2 regions of the Empedobacter sp. R132-2 genome follow, and region 1 is predicted to be linked to the other one. Evidence: riboswitches for the same ligand, from Rfam matches in the RefSeq annotation. Region 1 holds a riboswitch; the other holds the start of a gene.
What was found. A riboswitch is a leader RNA that binds a small molecule or an ion and turns the genes downstream of it on or off. The one in region 1 is predicted to bind cobalamin.

Region 1 (14,108 bases):
TTGTTAAAGTTTCTTTAATCTGACCGTTTTTTTCATATCCAATCGAAAAATGTACTGCATCAGCTGGTTTTATCAATTGATAATTTCCATCAACACGAAACGTTACATTCTTCCAAGGCTCTATCGACGCATACACATTTGTCAAATTATTGTTACTCAAAAATGTATTATCTCCTTGATTGATGATTGATGACGAAGCAAAACTACGGGTCATAATTCCGTCAGAAGCCGTTAACGTTGCAGCCAATTGTTCTACATCACGTTTTGTTCCGATACCGACTTGAAAACGATTATATTTATTGAACATGTAACGAAAATCTGCTCCATATTTGAATTTATCATCTCGAAAACCATATGCCAAGAAACCTTGCGCACGCCACATATCATTTTGCGAAAAATATGTACGAGCTCCAGCTCTCAAACGGAATCCTTCGATTTGGTTGTATCCAAAAGATGAATATAAATTCCCGATATCAATTGCATTTCCGACATTGTAATATCCAGAACCAAAAATCTCGATTGCTTTCACAATATTATTGAATTTTGGTACTTTATTTAATTGCTCTAATGTTTCGTAAATCCCTTCTTGATCTTTTGTTAAAGCTTCAGGACGATTTTCTGCCCAAAACTGATTATCTTTTTCGTTAAGCGCAGCTTTTGCTGGATCTAATTTCTCGTAATAAAAAGCTTCGGGATGTGTTGTATCGAAATCGTAATTGTAATAATTCACCGTTTTATGCGCAAAAATTCCTTTCGCACTTTCCTTTTTACTCAACAACGACATATCCAACATCGCATATTCTTTTTTCGGATAGAAAATAGAATCGTTTGGAATATCATATTCTAGATTCATGAAAATATTACGCACAAAATTCACGTTCATTTCTTTCGTCGTTTCCATCACAACCTCTTTCACCGCATAAGCATCTTTCGAAATATATAATTCTCCTTTAAATGTCAATTCACCTTCGCGACGTGGATAATATTTGATTCGATAAGATTCTATTCCATCTACATCAATAGTATCTTTCAATTCGTAATCATAAACCGCGAAACCATCTGTAGCAATTGGACTCACAAATTTGATATCCAAAATATTGACACGATTATCATAAATATCAATATCACGGAAAAGATTTTTTACCGTAGAAGCCACCACTTCATTTTTCTCGAAACCTGATGTTTTATTTGCAATTAATTCTCGACGTTCTTTTGTAGAAGGTTTATTAATTCCTGCAACATTGTAAATTGACTCATTCAAGAAAGCTGGTAAATATGTTTTTCCATTAATAGAAGAAGTATCTACTTTCTCGAAAACAAACTCCATTCCTTTAAAAATCTTACGTTTCATAAAAGTTGAATCGATATTACTAATATCAAATTGCAACTTTTCGTATTCATCATATTGATAATGTGGCGCTAATTTTAGCCCATTTTTCTTTTTACGCTTCCATACTTCACGCAAAATAGCATAAGCTGGATTTTCTTTCTTTTTAGGACGTTTTTTCTTTGCCGAAACAACCGCAGTTTGTAAATCTACCGTTCCGCCATCTTCTTCTGAAGTATTGTCTTCTGTTAAAAATAATTGAGCAATAAAATTATAATCGATTTTATTTTCGATAACATAATCAGAAGTTTCGTATCCATTTTTTGATACGACAATTTTATTTGTATTCGAACTAGATTCGATATAAAAAGTACCATCAGAGTTTGATGTTGCACTTACTTTAAGTTCTGGTAAACGAATATCTGCGTAAGGAATAGGCTTCTGAGTTTCAGAATCGATTACCTTTCCTTGAATTTTTACTTGCGCGTGCACAGACGCTAAAACAACTATAAAAAAAGCTGTTATATAACTTTTCATCAATAAGATTTGGTTAAAAAAAAATAAAGTCTAGCAAAATGTATGCTAGACTTTACAAATATAGTTTATAAATCTTAATTATTTATACATCACAGCTTTTACAGCTTCAACTACATCTTTTGCATTAGGAATCCAAGTCTCATACAAGTTTGGAGCATAAGGCGCTGATGTATCTTTTGTTGTGATACGTTTGATTGGTGCATCTAAATAATCGAATGCTTTTTGTTGAACCATATACGTAATTTCTGAAGCAACTGAAGCGAAAGGCCAAGCTTCTTCTAAAACTACTAAACGATTTGTTTTCTTAACAGATTTGAAAATTGTATCGTAATCTAATGGACGAACTGTACGTAAGTCAATTACTTCTACAGAAATTCCTTCTTTAGCTAATTCATCAGCAGCAATGTAAGCTTGCTTAATGATTTTCCCGAAAGAAACTAACGTTACATCTGTACCTTCACGTTTGATTTCTGCTTTACCAATTTCGATTGTGTATTCTTCATCTGGCATTTCCATTTTATCTCCATACATCTGTTCAGATTCCATGAAAATTACTGGATCGTTATCACGAATTGCAGATTTTAATAAACCTTTTGCATCATAAGGATTTGAAGGAACAATTACTTTAAGACCTGGTACATTTGCATACCAATTCTCAAAAGCTTGTGAGTGTGTTGCACCTAATTGTCCTGCAGAAGCAGTAGGTCCTCTAAATACAATTGGACAGTTGAATTGTCCTCCTGACATTTGATAAATTTTTGCAGCGTTATTGATAATTTGGTCAATAGACACTAATGAGAAGTTGAATGTCATGTATTCTACGATTGGGCGACATCCCGTCATTGTAGATCCAATTGCGATTCCAGAAAAACCAGCCTCTGCGATTGGCGCATCAATTACACGTTCTGCTCCAAATTCGTCTAACATTCCTTTCGAAGCTTTGTACGCTCCGTTGTATTCTGCTACTTCTTCTCCAATTAAAAATATAGATTCATCGCGACGCATTTCTTCACTCATTGCCTCTGCGATTACTTCTCTAAATGTTTTTATAGCCATTTTATGCGATTTCGTTCTTTATTATATTTTTTCCTAAAGCAAATGTAATAAAAAACTTGCGAATTATTTAAAACGAATTCATTCAATAAAAAATCCCAAAATAATCTAAAGTTATTTTGGGATCGAAAAATAGTTGAAAAAGAATGTAATCTCTGTTTTTAGAACCAGCCTTTGTGACCTTTTACATAAGTTTCATCAAACTCTTCATCAGATTTTGTTAAATACATAATTCCTTCGATTAATCCAATAAGTCCTCCTGCTCCACATGTCACAAGACCAATAATTAATTGAATAACACCTTCTTTAGTGTAGCCTAAATAAAATTTGTGAACTCCTAAAGTTCCTAATACTATCGCTAAAATTCCGGCAATAAGTTTTTTCTCTGATTTGTACGGTTGATTGTTTTCCATAATTTTTAAAGTTTAACTAAATAATTGTTTTTGTTGGTTACAAATTTAATTTGTCCATCTTTCTTAAAAATCACTAGATATAATGATTTTGAATATTGTACAAATAAAATAAATCTGATCTTAATTTAAGGTTAACGATTTAACAATCTACTTTTTATAAAATCAATTGCTTTTCTTTACATTTGCATAAAATGGTGCTCAACGAGTGAGTTAAAAGGGAATTTGGTTCAATTCCAAAACTGTCCCCGCAACTGTAAATTCTAACATACTTTTTGTAAAAGAATAAGTCAGGAAACCTGCCATTGCTAACAAATTAATAGAAAATGTTTTCGGAGGAAAAACAGATTTTAATATGAAAAAACTTTTTCTTTGTTTTAATCTTATCGCTGGAATTGCTTTTGCACAGACGGATACCATCAATTTGAAACCTTTGATTTTGAACGATGCTTTTCTTAAAAATCATTACAAATCTCAAAGTATTATCAAACTTAATGATAGTATTTTAGAGCAAAATCCTAATCAACTGACGCAAGTTTTACAAGAGCAAACGCCAATTTATTTTAAAGAAAATGGACGAGGAATGGTTTCTTCACCTTCGTTTCGAGGAACTTTAGCTTCGCACACAGCCGTAATTTGGAACGGAATTAATGTCAATTCGCAAACAACAGGACAAACGGATTTTAATTTATTTGCAAGTAATTCGTTTGACGGAATTTTAGTGAAACCAGGCGGCGGAAGTATTGCGTATGGAACAGGTTCTATCGGCGGTACAATTCATTTGTTGAATAAATTTGAGTATGACAAAGGTTTACAGCAAAAAATAAATTTAGGATACGGAAGTTACGATACATGGTCGGGAAAATATCAATTGAAATATAGTACAGAAAAATTTAGTTCTTCAATCGATTACGAACGAAATCAATCTGATAATGATTATAAAATTCCGAATCACATGAAGAAGAATTTGAATGGAAAATATTATTTCAATACAATTAATGGAAATTTTGGCTATAAAATTAATCCTGAACACGAATTGAAACTTTATTCAATGTTCAATTTTGGAAAGCGCGAATTTCCTTTGGTTGACATTGGTTCAACGCCTTCTGGATACGAAAATCAGGATTACCGTTTGATGACAGAATGGAATTTCAATCCAAATGAAAAGTGGCAATCGCAGTTAAAATTGGCATATATCCGAGAAGAAAACAGTTATTTCAACAATATTCACAAATCTTATTCGGACGATTTACAGGTGGATAATTATGTTTTAAAATATTATCTGAATCATCAATTGACTAATAATTTCGAGCTTTCATTTTTATCTGAAGCTAATTATAATCAAGGAAGTGGAAATAATTTGAATAAAAGCGATCAAAACTCAATCAATTTTGCCTTAATCGCGAAGCATAAATTATCAGATGTTTTGGAATACGAAGCGAGTATTCGTCAAGATTTTTCTGATACGTACCAAAATCCATTTATTTATTCATTGGGTTTTAATTTTCGTCCGATTCATTCGTATCAATTGAGAGGAAATGTTTCGAAAAATTTCAGAAATCCAACCTACAATGATTTATTTTGGAAAACTGGTGGAAATCCAGATTTGAAATCAGAATCAGCTTATCAATTTGAACTTGGAAATGATTTTATCAACAAAAATTTAAACATTCAAACCAATATTTTTTATAATAAGTTGAGTGATATGATTCAATGGATTCCGAGTTCGCAAAACACTTCTTATTGGGTTCCTGTGAACATCAACAAAGCTGAAACCTATGGTTTTGAAATAATTGGAAGCTACAAATGGAATGCATTTAGTTTCAATACAACTTATGCATACACCAAAACAAAAGATAAATTTAAAAATAAGGAATTGATGTATTCCCCAAATCATAAATGGACGGCGAGCGCACAATACACTTACAAACGTTTATCTGCTTTTGTACAAAATATTTATACAAGTAAAGTTTTTACCGATTCGGAAGAAGAAAGAACACTTGATGGTTTTTGGCTAACGAATTTAGGTTTAAATTTTACGATTTCACCACTTTATAGCGTTTCTATGAGTGTGAATAATGTGTTTAACCAAGAATATCAAACGCAAGAAAATCGTTGGCAACCCGGCACAAATTATAACATACAAATACAAATAAAATTTTAAAAAACTATGACTAAATTTAAATCAATCGCACTTATAGCCTTGGCAGGAGTATTTTTACAATCTTGTTCAAATGACGATGATGGGCCAAATAATGATCCTGAAAAAGGAAACTAGTCGAAAGGAGTTTTTATTTTGAATGAAGGAGGTTTCAATTCAGCTAACGCAGAAATCACTTATTTTGATCCAACAAAAGATGTAAGTACAACAAATCCTATTCAAGAAATTTTCAAGACTGCGAACGCTGGTGCACAATTGGGTTCTGTAGGACAAAGCATGTATTTCAAAGGAAACAAAGCTTATATTGTTCTTAATGTTTCTAATAAAGTAGAAGTTGTAGACAACACAACTTTCAAAAAAATTAGTACAATTCCATCATCAGATAATATGAGCAACCCTCGTTATATCGTTTCTGATGATCAATTTTTGTATATCTCAAACTGGGGAGATCCTAATGTAACGACAGATGATTTTATTGCAAAATACAAAATCAGTGATTTAACATTTGTAGAAAAATATAAAGTAGATGAAGGTCCAGAAAAAATGATTCTTGACAATAACAAACTTTATGTTGCACAAAAAGGTGGCTGGGGAACAGGTAAAACAGTTACAATTATTGACCTTAAAACAAATGATAAAAAAAGTATAAATGTTGGTGATGTTCCGACAGATTTAACAATTCAAAACGGAAATTTATTTGTGCTTTCTCAAGGTGTTAATTGGGGAACTACTACAAAAGGAAAATTGGTTCGTTATAATTTAACTTCAGAAGATAAATTAGAAATGAATTTTCCTGATGGACAACATCCTAATTTCTTAGTTGCGGAGAATAGTAAATTGTATTACATCGTTAATAATTCTGTTTATTCTATGGCTACAAATGCAACAGCTTTGCCTACAAAAGCAGATTACATAACAGGTGCTGATAGTGTATATGGTTTCTATGTAAAAGGTGATACTTTTTATGTTTTAGACGCAAAAGATTACAATTCTAATGGACGATTATTAATTCAGAATGCACAAGGAGGTCTTAAAAATCCAGCAATTACAACTGGAGTTTCACCAAATTCTGTTTACATCAAATAATATTTCCTGAAAAATCAACATAAAAAAATCTGAAGTTTAAACTTCAGATTTTTTTATGTTTTTCATTTTGAAAATTGTTTGTGAATTAAACCCTACAATCGCGAGTAAAATCAAACTATAACCGATCATTTGCATTGGAGAAACGGCTTCTTTGTAATAGAAAATTGCTAAAACAAAATTCATAATTGGATTCAAATAAATTAAAATTCCAACAGTTGAAGAGTCAATTCCTTTTAAAGCAAAATTGTTTAAGAACATTGGAATGATAGTGAACAAAATCACAATCATCATGATACATTGATAGAAAATTGTTTCGGTCGGAATTGGTCCTGAAAAGATGAAAACCAATGGTAACATCAGAATGGCTACAATTAATAATTGTGTCATCAACAAATTGAAACTATCAAAAACATTCAAACTTCTCTGAATAATGATATAGAGTGCAAATGTACACGCTACAATCAAACTATAAACCAAGTCTATAAGATGACCTATAGAAAGAACCAAACATGCTAAAAAACTAATACCAACTGCAATCCATTTTATTTTGGTCAAATGTTCTTTCAGAATAATGAAAGCCAAAACGGTGGTGATAATCGGACAAACCAAGTATGACAGCGACGCAGCTTGCACACTAATATGATTCATCACGATAATAAACATCAACCAATTTGTCATCAAAACCAATGATCCGCCAACAATTAAACTTCCTAATTCTTTCTGTTTCTTTTTATCAAATGATTTAAACAAATCAAAATCAGCTTTCATCTTATTGCGTCGAAATCCAACATTAATGACCACTAAAAAGAAAACGGAAACGTACAATCTAAAAAATAGAATATCCAAAGGTGGATAACCAGCGATTGGTTTCAATCCGAAACTGAAAAATCCCCACATAAAGTAGGTTATAATGGCTGCTATGATATATTTTGATTGATTCATAAAAGAGGCGTCAATTTGTACAAATGTATCGAATATCCAATTTGGAAATGATTATTTTTGCTTTAAATTTTATAGAAATGGAAAATCTTTTTACAGATGAATATTTTATGCGAATCGCCTTTAATGAAGCGATTACAGCTTTCGAGCGAGACGAAATTCCAGTTGGAGCTGTGATTGTTTGTAACAACAAAATTATTGCAAAAGCGCATAATTTAACCGAAACGTTGACTGATGTTACAGCGCACGCTGAAATGCAAGCTATTACGTCAGCAGCAAATTATTTGGGTGGAAAATACTTACAAGATTGTACATTGTATGTAACCTTAGAACCTTGTGTAATGTGCGGCGGGGCATTGTATTGGAGCCAAATCTCGAAAGTGGTTTATGGTGCTTCGGATGAAAAACGTGGTTTTAAAGCAAAAATTGGCGAGTTACATCCAAAAACTGAAATTGTTTCGGGAATTATGGAAGATGAATGTGGTCTATTAATGAAAGAATTTTTTCAACGCAAGCGTTAAATCGATTTCAAAATCGATAAAACTTCGTCATAATTTTCTATAAAAGCCATGTGTCCTCCATCAAATTTATACAAATGAATATTAGGTAAATCTGGAATTAAGGTTAAAAATAATTCAGGATTAACTGTTTCATCATTCATTCCAACAATGATATAAATTCCACCTTTAAAATCATACAAAATCGACGAACGATCTGGACGCTCTCGCATTCCTTTCAAAGCTGCACAAACGCCTTCGATTGGAGTTTCTAAAGCAATTTCTTTTACAAATTTCAACTCATCTTTGAATTGATCACGATGATGCGCCGCAAATAAAGCTGGCATACTAAAACTCACCAAAGCATTGAAATTTTTACGAGCAGTTTCACACGCTTTCAAACGTTGATTTTTCTTCGCTTCATCATCTGGCAAAGTCGAAGAGTTGATTAAAACAATATTTTCTACACGCTCTGGAAAAAGTTCAGCCAACGCACAAGCCACATAACCACCCATCGAATGCCCAATAAAAGTTGCTTTTTCTAGATTTAATTCATCCAAAACTATAATCACTTTTTCAGCCATTTCTTCCATCGTATTCACCTCTTGCGAATTTTCAGAATTTCCATGCCCAGGTAAATCAATTGTAATAATTTGCACTTCTTTCTCAAGATTTTTTCGTAAATTATTCCAAATTAAATGACTCTCTAAGAAACCGTGTAAAAACACCAAGGGTTTACCGTTTCCTGTATTTTCGTAAAACAACATATAGTTTGGTTCAGAATTTGTAATTAACTAATGCACAAATTTACAATAATGAAAAAATATAGTCCCATAATAATACTATCAATAGCTATTGGTGCTATTATCATTTATTGTATGACAAGTAATCAAACAATATCAATAGGAGAAACGACTCAAAAAGTAGTCAAAAAAGATTCTTCTTTTCAAGAAATTGCTTTTGCTTCTCCAAAGACTATGAATAATTCTGAATTGAAATTAATTCATGGAAAAGGCGAATTTGAGATTGAAAAAGAAGCGAAAGAACAACAAACTTTTAGTTTTAGGAATGATTCTTCTTCCTCTGTTTTTATTCAAATTATTCCTCAAAATAAACTCGGAAACATCAGAATTAATCAACTTATCTCTCCAAATAACGAGAAAGATGGTCCTTTTGGACAAGAAATCAATTATGATTTAACCGAAAAAGGCTTGTATCAAATCCGAATTGGCGAAAGTTTGATGCAAGGAGATACATTTGAAGGAAAATATACCTTGAAATTGCAGTTAAAATAGTTACTTTTACAACAGAATTTTTCTGTTATGAAATGGACTTTTATCGCTTTTATTACATTGATTACGCTTTATAGTTGCGAAGACAAATCTACGCCAACCATTTATCCAAGCAAGATTGGAGTTGATTCTGCGTACAAAGATTTGGTAAAAAAAGATAAACCAACAACAGAAGATGTAATGAAAGAAGAAGTCGTGAAAACAACTTCACATCAGAAAAAAGTTACTGCAAAACCTCAACAAAAAATTGTGTCTAACATAGATAAAATTGTTCCTTTAAGTGCTAATAATACTACCGAAAATCTTGAAGTAAGTTATGCTAAAGCTAAAGCAGAACCTAATAAAATAGCAGGACAAACAAATACTTTTACCTTTAATGCAGATTCTGCTAAAAAAGTTTGGATCAAAATTTCTGCTCAAGATTCTACAGCGAATATTAGAATTAATCACATCAAAGGACCTGCGGATTCTATAAAAGGTGGTCCTTTTGGCAAAGAAACCATTTTCGAATTGCCTGCGCGTGGCGTGTATCAATTCTCGATTTCGGAGAAACCAACAAACTCAAAACCATACGCTGGGAAATATAAAGTGGAATTGAAATTATTGTGGAAATAAATCTATTTGTAATAGATTTTGTAGTTAAGTGAATGATTTTTCAGAATATCTTGTTTAATCATTTCACCATTAATTTCATAATATAAATCAACTGGTTGTTTCGTATTTATCAAATCAAAATAACCATTTCCTTCGGGGCAAAAAGGATTTTCGTAGGAAGTTTCTAATCCAATGAAATAATTTTTCACCTCTAAAGGGTTAAGTTCTAAATGAATCGGAAAAATATATTTTCCTTGATAATCTTTATCCACTTCAAACCATTTTTCTTCAATCAAACTTTGTTTATCCTCAATCGATTTTAGAATCATTGGTTTGAAATAATAATATTCGTTGCAATAATTTTTCTTTTTCACTTTTGATTCAAACAAAATTTCAATTGCGACAATTTCAATTTCTTTCTCATTTGGAAGTAATAAATTCGAAAATATTTTAAGTCCGAAACTTGTGTTATCCGTTAATCGAACCACTTGTTTAAACTTTGGACGAAATTGTTTGTAATTGGAATAATTCACTACCTCAACTTGATTGAGATTAATCGTATCCAACTTTTGAGCAAAACTCATCACAGAAAGTAAGAAAAGAATTAGAAACTTCATTTTATAAAAATAGAAAAAATTTTCAGTAAATGATTTTCTCAATTCATCCTAAAAAATCAACAATTCGTAAACATATATTTATACAAGTCTTTTGCTAACTATAGTTTTGATAAAAATTAACAACATGAAAACACTTATCAAAATCCTAAAAATCTTCTTTATTGCTCTAATTTCAATAATTACACTTATTTTTTTGTATTTATTTATTAGTAATAAAATTTTCTTAGCTTCTAAAAATGAAACAAATATTGGCTATCTAAAAAATAATAAAACAACAATTGACAGCAACTTTGATTCTCAGATTTTTGATAATAACTTCAACACTTCAAATGTTATTCTATTAGGTGAAATTCATGGTTTTGCTGACAATCAAAAATTAGATGAATTTATGTTTAAATATTTGAATAAGAATCTTGGATTCAACTATTACATTGCCGAAATGGACAGTTTAAATTCTAAAAAATTAAACACATTTCTAAGCTCCGATGTTAAAAATGAAAAATTATTAAAAGAAGTTGTTTTAGCTATTAAAAAAAGAATTCCTCAACAATCAAGTCAAGAGTTACTAAAAAAATGGAACAACTTGTATGATTACAATAAAACATTAAATGATTCATCTAAAATCGTTGTTTTGGGTATTGATACAAACTTTGATGATTCTAACAACAAAATTTCAAGAGATTCTACAATGATTGAAAATTTTAATCATATCATTTCAAAGAATCATCTACAAAATGAAAAATTCTATGGATTATTTGGTCTTTTTCATACACTTCAAAAAAGTATGAATGATAAAGAAAAACCTTTTGCTGAAAGACTTTTAGACAATAAATATAACGTAACAAGCATCGTAAGTTATACATTGGACAGTGAAATGTATTTACCTAAAAATGATCAATTTCCTACTCCAGAAAATGAAAAAATAAACTGGGTAAATGCTGATGGACCGATGATGTTAATAAAAGGTATTCTTGATTTTAAAGAACTTGCAAAGTCTAATTCCATTTCAATTTTTAATCTTAATGCGAAAAATTCACCATACAAATCTTCTCAAAATTTAATTCAAATAAAGTCAAGATTATTTGGAGAAAACATTACGCCAAAAGAAAATTTAAAAACAACTGATTATTTTCAATACGTTGCAATTCTTCGTAATTCTGAAGCATTAACTCCAATTCAATAAAAAAAACGGAATCTTATAGATTCCGTTTTTTTTTATTTTCCTTATATCGATTAAATCAAATTCAAAACTTGTTCTAAATCTTCTAATAAGTCATCTATATCTTCGATACCAACAGACAAACGAATTAAATCATCTGTAATACCAATTTCAGCACGTTTCTCAGCAGGAATAGACGCATGTGTCATCGTAGCTGGGTGATTTGCTAATGATTCAACACCACCTAAAGATTCAGCCAAAGTGAAAACTTTTAAGTTTTCTAAAATTTTGAAAGCATCTTCTTTCTTCCCAGAAGTCAACGTAAACGTTACCATTCCTCCGAAATCTTTCATTTGTTTTTTCGCAATTTCGTGTTGCGGATGATTTTCCAAACCTGGATAATACGTGTGCGCAACTTTTGGATGAGCCTCTAAAAATTGTGCGATCTTCATTCCGTTTGAACAGTGACGATCCATACGAACAGCCAAAGTTTTGATTCCACGTAAAACTAAGTAAGAATCTTGTGGTCCTAAAATTCCTCCTGTTGCAAATAAATTGAAGTGAACATCAGTTGCCAATTGCTCTGAATTAACCACAATTGCTCCAGCAACTAAATCTGAGTGACCTCCTAAATATTTTGTTGCAGAATGCATCACTATATCTGCTCCCAACTCAATTGGTCGTTGTAAATAAGGCGAAGCAAATGTATTATCAACAGCGACTAAAATATCAGATTTTTTTGCTTTTACAGCATCATTTACCGCTTTGATATCAACCACTTTCATCAATGGATTTGTAGGTGTTTCAACCCAAACCATTTTTGTATTATCATTGATTAAAACAACAACAGCCTCAACATTTGTCATATCTACGAAATGGAATTTCAATCCAAATTTTTCATAAACACGTGTAAACAAACGGTAAGAACCTCCATATAAATCGTCCATCGCGATGATTTCATCACCTGGTTTAAATAATTTTAATACACCATCGATTGCTGCCAAACCAGAACCAAATGCAAAACCTGCAACTCCACCTTCGATAGATGCTAATGCATTTTCTAAAGCAGTTCTTGTTGGATTTGCACCACGAGAATATTCGTATCCTTTGTAATCTCCTGGTGATCTTTGCGCGAATGTTGATGTTTGGTAAATTGGAGTCATTACGGCTCCTGTAGAAGGGTCATGTTGTTGACCTCCATGTATAGCTTTTGTATTGAATTTCATTGTAAATGCTTTTAACTATAGCAAATATATGGAGTTTTATTTATTCTTTGTTTTAAAGATTTGTTAGAATTTATTTCGGGAGATTAACTAAACAATTCGTATAAAACTTGTAATGATTTTGGCTTCTTAAAATTATTGGTGTGAATTTGATAGTACTTCACTAGAATTTCGAGTAAAAGAGAACGTTGCGATTGGTTGAATGTATTTTTTGAATCTTCGGAAAAGTGTAATTCTAACAATTTTTTGAACAAAACAGTTTCATCTGCTTTCAACATATTGATAGATGAATTCGAATTTGTGAAAAATCCATTTTCTAAATCGAATAGATTTCCATCAATTTCTAAGTTGGGATAAAAACCAAGAAAATGTGATAATTGAATTAAAAAAATCAAATGAAAATCTGCAAAATCATCTTTTTTTTGATCAAATTCTTTTAACGAATGTTCAATGTAAAAATATAATTCTGGATTATCTGATTCTTCTTTTAGAACTAAGTTTAGGATTTCAGCTAAGAAAAAAACAATCGCCGATTTGATGGGATGAAAATGCAACGATTCATAATAATGCGACGTCTGAGCTGATTTTAAGAAAACCAATTGTTGTTCATTTGATTTCGGTTGAAAACTCAAATCTATTTCTGCTAGCGGAAAATACAACGAAGTATTTCGCTTTTTTTTGGAGAAAACTCCTTTTGCTATAAATGATTTTAAGCCAAAATCTTGTGTATAACAACGAATAATTAAACTCGTGTCACCATATTTTAAGCTTGAAAGTACAATGGCTTTGGTTTCTAAAATTTTCATTAACGGACAACTGCAATTTTCAATGTTTTGGTTTCTGTACCATCAGCATTTGTCATCAAAACTAAGTAAATTCCAGAAGCTACTGGCTTTCCTTTTGCATTATTTGTATTCCATTCTACAATTCCTCCTTCGGCTTTTTTCTCAAAAAGTAAATTTCCAACAATATCTGTAATCTTAACCAACGCACGATTTGGAAGATTTTTTATCGTAACATTACCTTTATATTCTGGTCGATAAGGATTTGGATACGCAATTGCATTGTTAAAATTATTCGCTTCTGTCGACACATCTCCATTATACGAAACCACACCTTTTTCTGTTGCAAAATATACTTTTCCTGTCGATTCATCAATCGAAACATCGTACACAACATCCGAAGGTAAAGGTGAATTTTTAGACGTAAAATG
Region 2 (5,405 bases), on a different contig from region 1:
TTTGATATTCTTTTTGATTAGATTTTGGGATTAATTTTTTAAGATCCAAATCTTTCGATTCTTCTTCAGAATAACCTATCGATTCTAAACCTTTTTTGTTAATGGATAAAATATTACCATCCAAATCGTGAATCGTCATTAAACCAAGCGAAGAATTGAAAAAATTTCTAAACTTACGTTCACTGTTTTCTAGTTCCTCCTTTTTAGAGTTTTCAAGTGTAATATCTCGTCCAAATAAGAAAATCTCGTTATCATACGAAGTGTTTAATTTAGTATACCATTCAACCATTTTTTCTTCTTTCGTTTCTATTGAACACATCAAACATTTGAAGTCAATAGAACCTGAATTAGTTTTCAAATCAGCCAAAAACATTTGAACTTTTTTCTTATCCTTTTCCGAAACAAAGTCTAAAAAGTTTTCTGCAATAATTGTCTTTTCATCTTTTATTCCTAAAACCTCTTTAAAAGAAGGATTTATAGATTTTAGAACACCATTAATATCTGCAACTCCAATAAGATTATTAGATATTTTATAGATATTTTGAAAGTAAGAGGCGTCTTTTTTTCGCTTTTTACTAACCAATAATTTGGTGATATTTTTCCCTAGTTGAATCAATAAATTACGTTGTTTTTCGTCCAACGTTCTTGGATGATGATCCTCTACGCACAGGGTTCCCAACGCATATCCATTGTCATCAATCAACGGAACACCAGCATAAAACTTAATATTTGCAGCTTTTACTCCAGCAATATTTTTTGCAGGTTCAAATTTCGTCACATCATCAATCACCAAAATTTCTTCTTCCATTAAAGAAAATTGACAAATAGTTTGTTGACGTGGAACAATATCTACATCTATTCCACAATTTGCTTTAATCACTTGATAATTTTCATCAAAAATAGAAATTAACGCAATTGGCGCATTACAAATCAAACTCGCAGCATTTGCAAAAACCTCCAACTCTTCGTCTTTATCATGTCCTTGCAAATTATAATCGTAAACGGCTTGCAATCTTTGCTTTTCGTTCGTTGGGATGTGAAAATTTTCCATTAAAAATTGATCTTATTTAAAAGGTAAGTAGAGGTGGTTAAAGATAGTACATAAATCCAAATATTCGAAATCAATTATTTCTAAAAATCAAACCAACATTTTTATTCATAAAATCATCTCTATTATAAATCTAAACTTTAAAAATATGAAAATCACAATTCCAACTCCATGCTAAGAAAAATTACGAGATGATAATTTTTGTGCGAAATGTCAACATAAAATTACTGACTTTTCTAACCTCACAAATGACGAAATTTCGAATGAATTTCAGAAAAGCAACGTTCATTGTGGTATTTTTCATCCAAGTCAATTAGGTCTAAATCTTTTTAAGAAAACGATTTCTAATGTCATTATTTTTTCTGCTTTTGGATTAATGAGTACTTCATCAAAAGCTCAAAAACCTAATACAGCTTGTCATGACAATCCATTACCGATCAATAATTCTATAGAAAATGAATCGATTGAATTTAAAATAATTGTTACTAAAAGTTATAACACAAGAATTCAAGAGTTTTCTACTTTCCGATTATTAATTAATGGTGAATTGATAGAACGAACTGTAAAAATTTGTAAAGAATACACCATAAAATCCCATGTTCTAAAAGGTTTGCCAATTGATATTCGACTAGCTTCAATCGAAAAAAACATAGAAATTAATAAAAATTATACAAGCAAAAATCTACCAAAAAAACTAAAATTGAATGGAGCAGATTTCGTAGCGGAAGAAATTATTATGGGAGATATTTCAATAGAACCAACAATACAAGGAATAATTGCTATTAAAAAATAGTTTTTTTGCTTTTATGATTATTTTATTACCTTACTAACACAAAAGGGAATCGAGTGCAAATCTCGAGCTGTCGCGCAACTGTAAGTAGAGAAAAACTATAAGCCAGACCACTTTTTAGATGATGCTTTCGCGATTGAAGCTCAATCAAAACTGCATGTATTTTATTATTTGTTAATTGATTGCACTTGATTTCGAAAGCATTTTTTATTAAAATTTAGTTTAGTATAAAATGCAAAAAGAAGAAATTCAACACATTATTGATCTTAAAACAAAACCGCTTGGAGCCTTAGGTTTATTAGAAAAAATTGCACTTAAAATTGGTTTGGTTCAACAAAAAAAACATTTAGAATTAATCAATCCACATCTGATTGTTTTCGCAAGCGATCACGGAATTGCGCAATCTGGTGTTAGCGCTTATCCTGCGGAAGTTACACCCCAAATGGTTTTTAATTTCCTAAATAATGGGGCAGCAATTAATGTTTTTTGTAATCAAAATGAGATTTATTTAACCATTGTTGATGCTGGTGTAAATTATGATTTCGAGGATTATTCGGTTTTGAAAAATTGTAAAGTAGCCAAATCAACCAAAAATTTCTTGCGCGAATCTGCCATGACCTTGGATCAATTGGAACAATGTTTTGATTATTCGAAGACAATTGTAGACGAAATCGCTCAAAACGGAACAAATATTATTGGTTTTGGCGAAATGGGAATTGGGAACACTTCTTCCGCATCAATGCTTGTACATTATTTGACTGATTTACCTCTTGAACAATGTGTTGGTCGTGGAACAGGTTTGAATGATGAGCAATTACAGAATAAAATCAATATTCTAAATGTAGCGAAGAATACACATGGAAAAATTACTGATCCGAAAGAGATTTTAGCCACTTTTGGCGGTTTTGAAGTTGCGCAAATGACAGCTGCAATGTTATCTGCTTATGAACACAATATGCTGTTGATGATTGATGGTTATATTGCTTCGGCTGCTATTTTAGTTGCGTCGAAATTGAACCCTGAAATTCTAAATAATGCTATTTTTTGTCATCAAAGTGATGAATCTGGACACCAATATTTATTGAATTATTTCAACGAAGAACCAATTCTAAACATCAATTTGCGTGTTGGCGAAGGAACAGGTTGTGCGTTGGCTTATCCAATTATCAAAAGTGCGGTTAACTTTTTTAATGATATGGCAAGTTTCGAATCTGCAGGCGTGAGTAACAAAGAAACTGAAGTGGAATGCTAAAAAAAGAAATCACCTACTTTTTAACAGCTTTGATGTTTTTTACTCGAATTCCAATTCCGTTCAAAATTCCATATAGCAACGAAATTATGAATCAATCACAGAAATATTATGCTGCAATTGGTTTGTTAGTTGGCGCTTTCAATGCATTGATTTATACAATTTGTCAATTTATTTTACCAGTTGATATCGCTATTATTATCACAATTATTGCAAGTGTTTTGCTGACTGGCGCCTTTCACGAAGATGGTTTCACCGATATTTGCGATAGTTTTGGTGGTGGTTATGGCAAAGAAAAAATCTTGACAATTATGAAAGATAGCCGAATTGGCGCTTATGGTGGTATTGGCGTTATCTTATTGTTATTATTGAAATTTACTTCATTGGTTCATATTGCAGAAAATAATTTTCGGTTGATGATTTTCAGTTTGATTGCAGCACATTCGGTTAGTCGTTTTTTTTCTGGAATGATGATTTATACCCACGAATATGTAACAGACATCGACACAAGTAAATCGAAACCGATGGCAAATAAAGCTCTTCCGATAAAAAATCTTGTCATTAGTTTTCTTTTCTGTCTTGTGCCTTTTATTGTTTTTGGCGAATGGAAATTCTTGTTGATTTTACCACTTTGTTACCTAGGAAAAGTTTATTTGGGCTGGTATTTCAAGAAATATATTGGCGGATATACGGGCGATTGCTTGGGAACTGTGCAACAAGTTACCGAAGTTTTGTTTTACCTTGGCGTTTTAATTATATGCAAGTTTCTGTAATTCGACATACAAAAGTTAATGTTCCTTCATCCGTTTGTTACGGACAAACTGATGTGGAACTAGCTGACACTTTTCATCAAGAAGTGGTACAAATTCATACTAAAATTGAAAGCAATTTTGATATAATTTTTTCAAGTCCGTTAAGTCGTTGTCAACGCTTGGCAGAAACTTTCTCGAATGAAATTATTTTTGATGATCGATTAAAAGAATTCAATTTTGGAGATTGGGAAATGAAATCGTGGAACGAAATTCCTTCGGAAGAAATAGAACCTTGGTACGTCGATTTTGTCGAAATTAAAACGCCAAATGGCGAATCGATGCAAGAAATGTCTGCCCGTCTTTTTGATTTTATGAACGAATTAAGAAATACTCAATACGAAAAAGTATTAATTGTTGCGCATGGAGGAATCATTCGTTTAATGTGGTGTTATGTACTACAAATCCCAATCAAAAATGCATTCAAAATACCTATAAATTATGGTGAAATGTTTCAGTTTAATTTAGGAAAAACAAATGAGGAAGATTTTATTTTAAGGAAAGAATAAACTACAAACATTTTATCTTTTCTAACGACTTCCATTCATGTTCGATATTGGTCATCAGAATTGCGTTATCAAACTGAACAGAACCTTTTAGAAAGATTGTTTCATTTTCAAAAAAACTTGATTTCACATGTAAAACTTCCAAAGGTTCTACTCCCCAATTATAGGTTTCGAGTTTTAGACCTTCAAAATTATTTCCATTTGGAGAATAACCGACAGAACCATTCTCGAAGAATTTTGAAACTTCATTCAACGTTTCGAAAATCGAATTCGAATTAAATTCAACAGATTTTTTTGCATCAATTTCAATTCGTGTATCGTCAGAACTCGTGAAATCTAAATGATAATTATCGTTTTCTTCTATAACATTAAACTTCGCAAAATAATGTTTCCCAGGAAAAACTCGACCACCAACAAGCGTATTCAATTTTAGAGAAGTATCTCTCATCGGGATATATACACCTTCTTTTGTCACACCATTTTCTTCCCATTCAACCGCGATTCGATGCGCTGCATTTTCAGAATTCACTCCTACAAAATCAGGTAAACCTTTTGGTTTTATATCTTTTAATCGAATCAAACAGATTCCAGCAATTGCTTTTCCTTTGTACAATTTTGGACGAAAAGGTTGAGGTAAAATCGTCTCAATATAGTGTGATTCTACACAAAAATTGATTAACATTCTACGTTCTATAATACCATAAATTGTAGGGATTTTCATAATTTATTCTTTGTAAGTTGTTTCTTGTATTTTCCAATAATTCAACGTCAAATTATCACTATATTTTAAATAAAGTTTAATTTCTCCATTTTGATCAATTTTACCAATTTTTTCTTGAATTAAATAAACCTCCATTTTATCTAAAATTTCATCAGGCTTACCAATCAATTTATAAACCTCATTTTTTGAAGTTCCATTTGAATTATATGAATCAAATTTTAAAACATTATTAACCAAATCATCCAACATCTTATAACGATAATTTTGTCCGTAAACTCCTTC

Region 2: another riboswitch for cobalamin. It lies ahead of cobT (nicotinate-nucleotide--dimethylbenzimidazole phosphoribosyltransferase); the one in region 1 lies ahead of HXZ69_RS05260 (TonB-dependent receptor plug domain-containing protein).

Annotation. Positions count from the first base shown of each region.
Region 1 covers NZ_JACAGG010000006.1:64,741-78,848, forward strand. The annotation lists gene HXZ69_RS05245 (DUF5686 family protein) at 1-1,864, opposite strand, end outside; gene HXZ69_RS05250 (pyruvate dehydrogenase complex E1 component subunit beta) at 1,943-2,920, opposite strand; gene HXZ69_RS05255 (TM2 domain-containing protein) at 3,079-3,330, opposite strand; cobalamin riboswitch at 3,506-3,648, shown strand; gene HXZ69_RS05260 (TonB-dependent receptor plug domain-containing protein) at 3,683-5,491, shown strand; gene HXZ69_RS05265 (YncE family protein) at 5,621-6,574, shown strand; gene HXZ69_RS05270 (EamA family transporter) at 6,611-7,516, opposite strand; gene HXZ69_RS05275 (nucleoside deaminase) at 7,594-8,034, shown strand; gene HXZ69_RS05280 (alpha/beta fold hydrolase) at 8,031-8,777, opposite strand; gene HXZ69_RS05285 (hypothetical protein) at 8,826-9,305, shown strand; gene HXZ69_RS05290 (hypothetical protein) at 9,333-9,917, shown strand; gene HXZ69_RS05295 (hypothetical protein) at 9,920-10,513, opposite strand; gene HXZ69_RS05300 (hypothetical protein) at 10,638-11,696, shown strand; gene HXZ69_RS05305 (cystathionine gamma-synthase) at 11,747-12,898, opposite strand; gene recO (DNA repair protein RecO) at 12,982-13,701, opposite strand; gene porZ (type IX secretion system anionic LPS delivery protein PorZ) at 13,701-14,108, opposite strand, start outside.
Region 2 covers NZ_JACAGG010000001.1:243,720-249,124, forward strand. The annotation lists gene HXZ69_RS01215 (response regulator) at 1-1,051, opposite strand, end outside; gene HXZ69_RS01220 (hypothetical protein) at 1,425-1,841, shown strand; cobalamin riboswitch at 1,850-1,971, shown strand; gene cobT (nicotinate-nucleotide--dimethylbenzimidazole phosphoribosyltransferase) at 2,071-3,090, shown strand; gene HXZ69_RS01230 (adenosylcobinamide-GDP ribazoletransferase) at 3,084-3,860, shown strand; gene cobC (alpha-ribazole phosphatase) at 3,845-4,405, shown strand; gene HXZ69_RS01240 (DUF2071 domain-containing protein) at 4,407-5,123, opposite strand; gene HXZ69_RS01245 (hypothetical protein) at 5,127-5,405, opposite strand, start outside.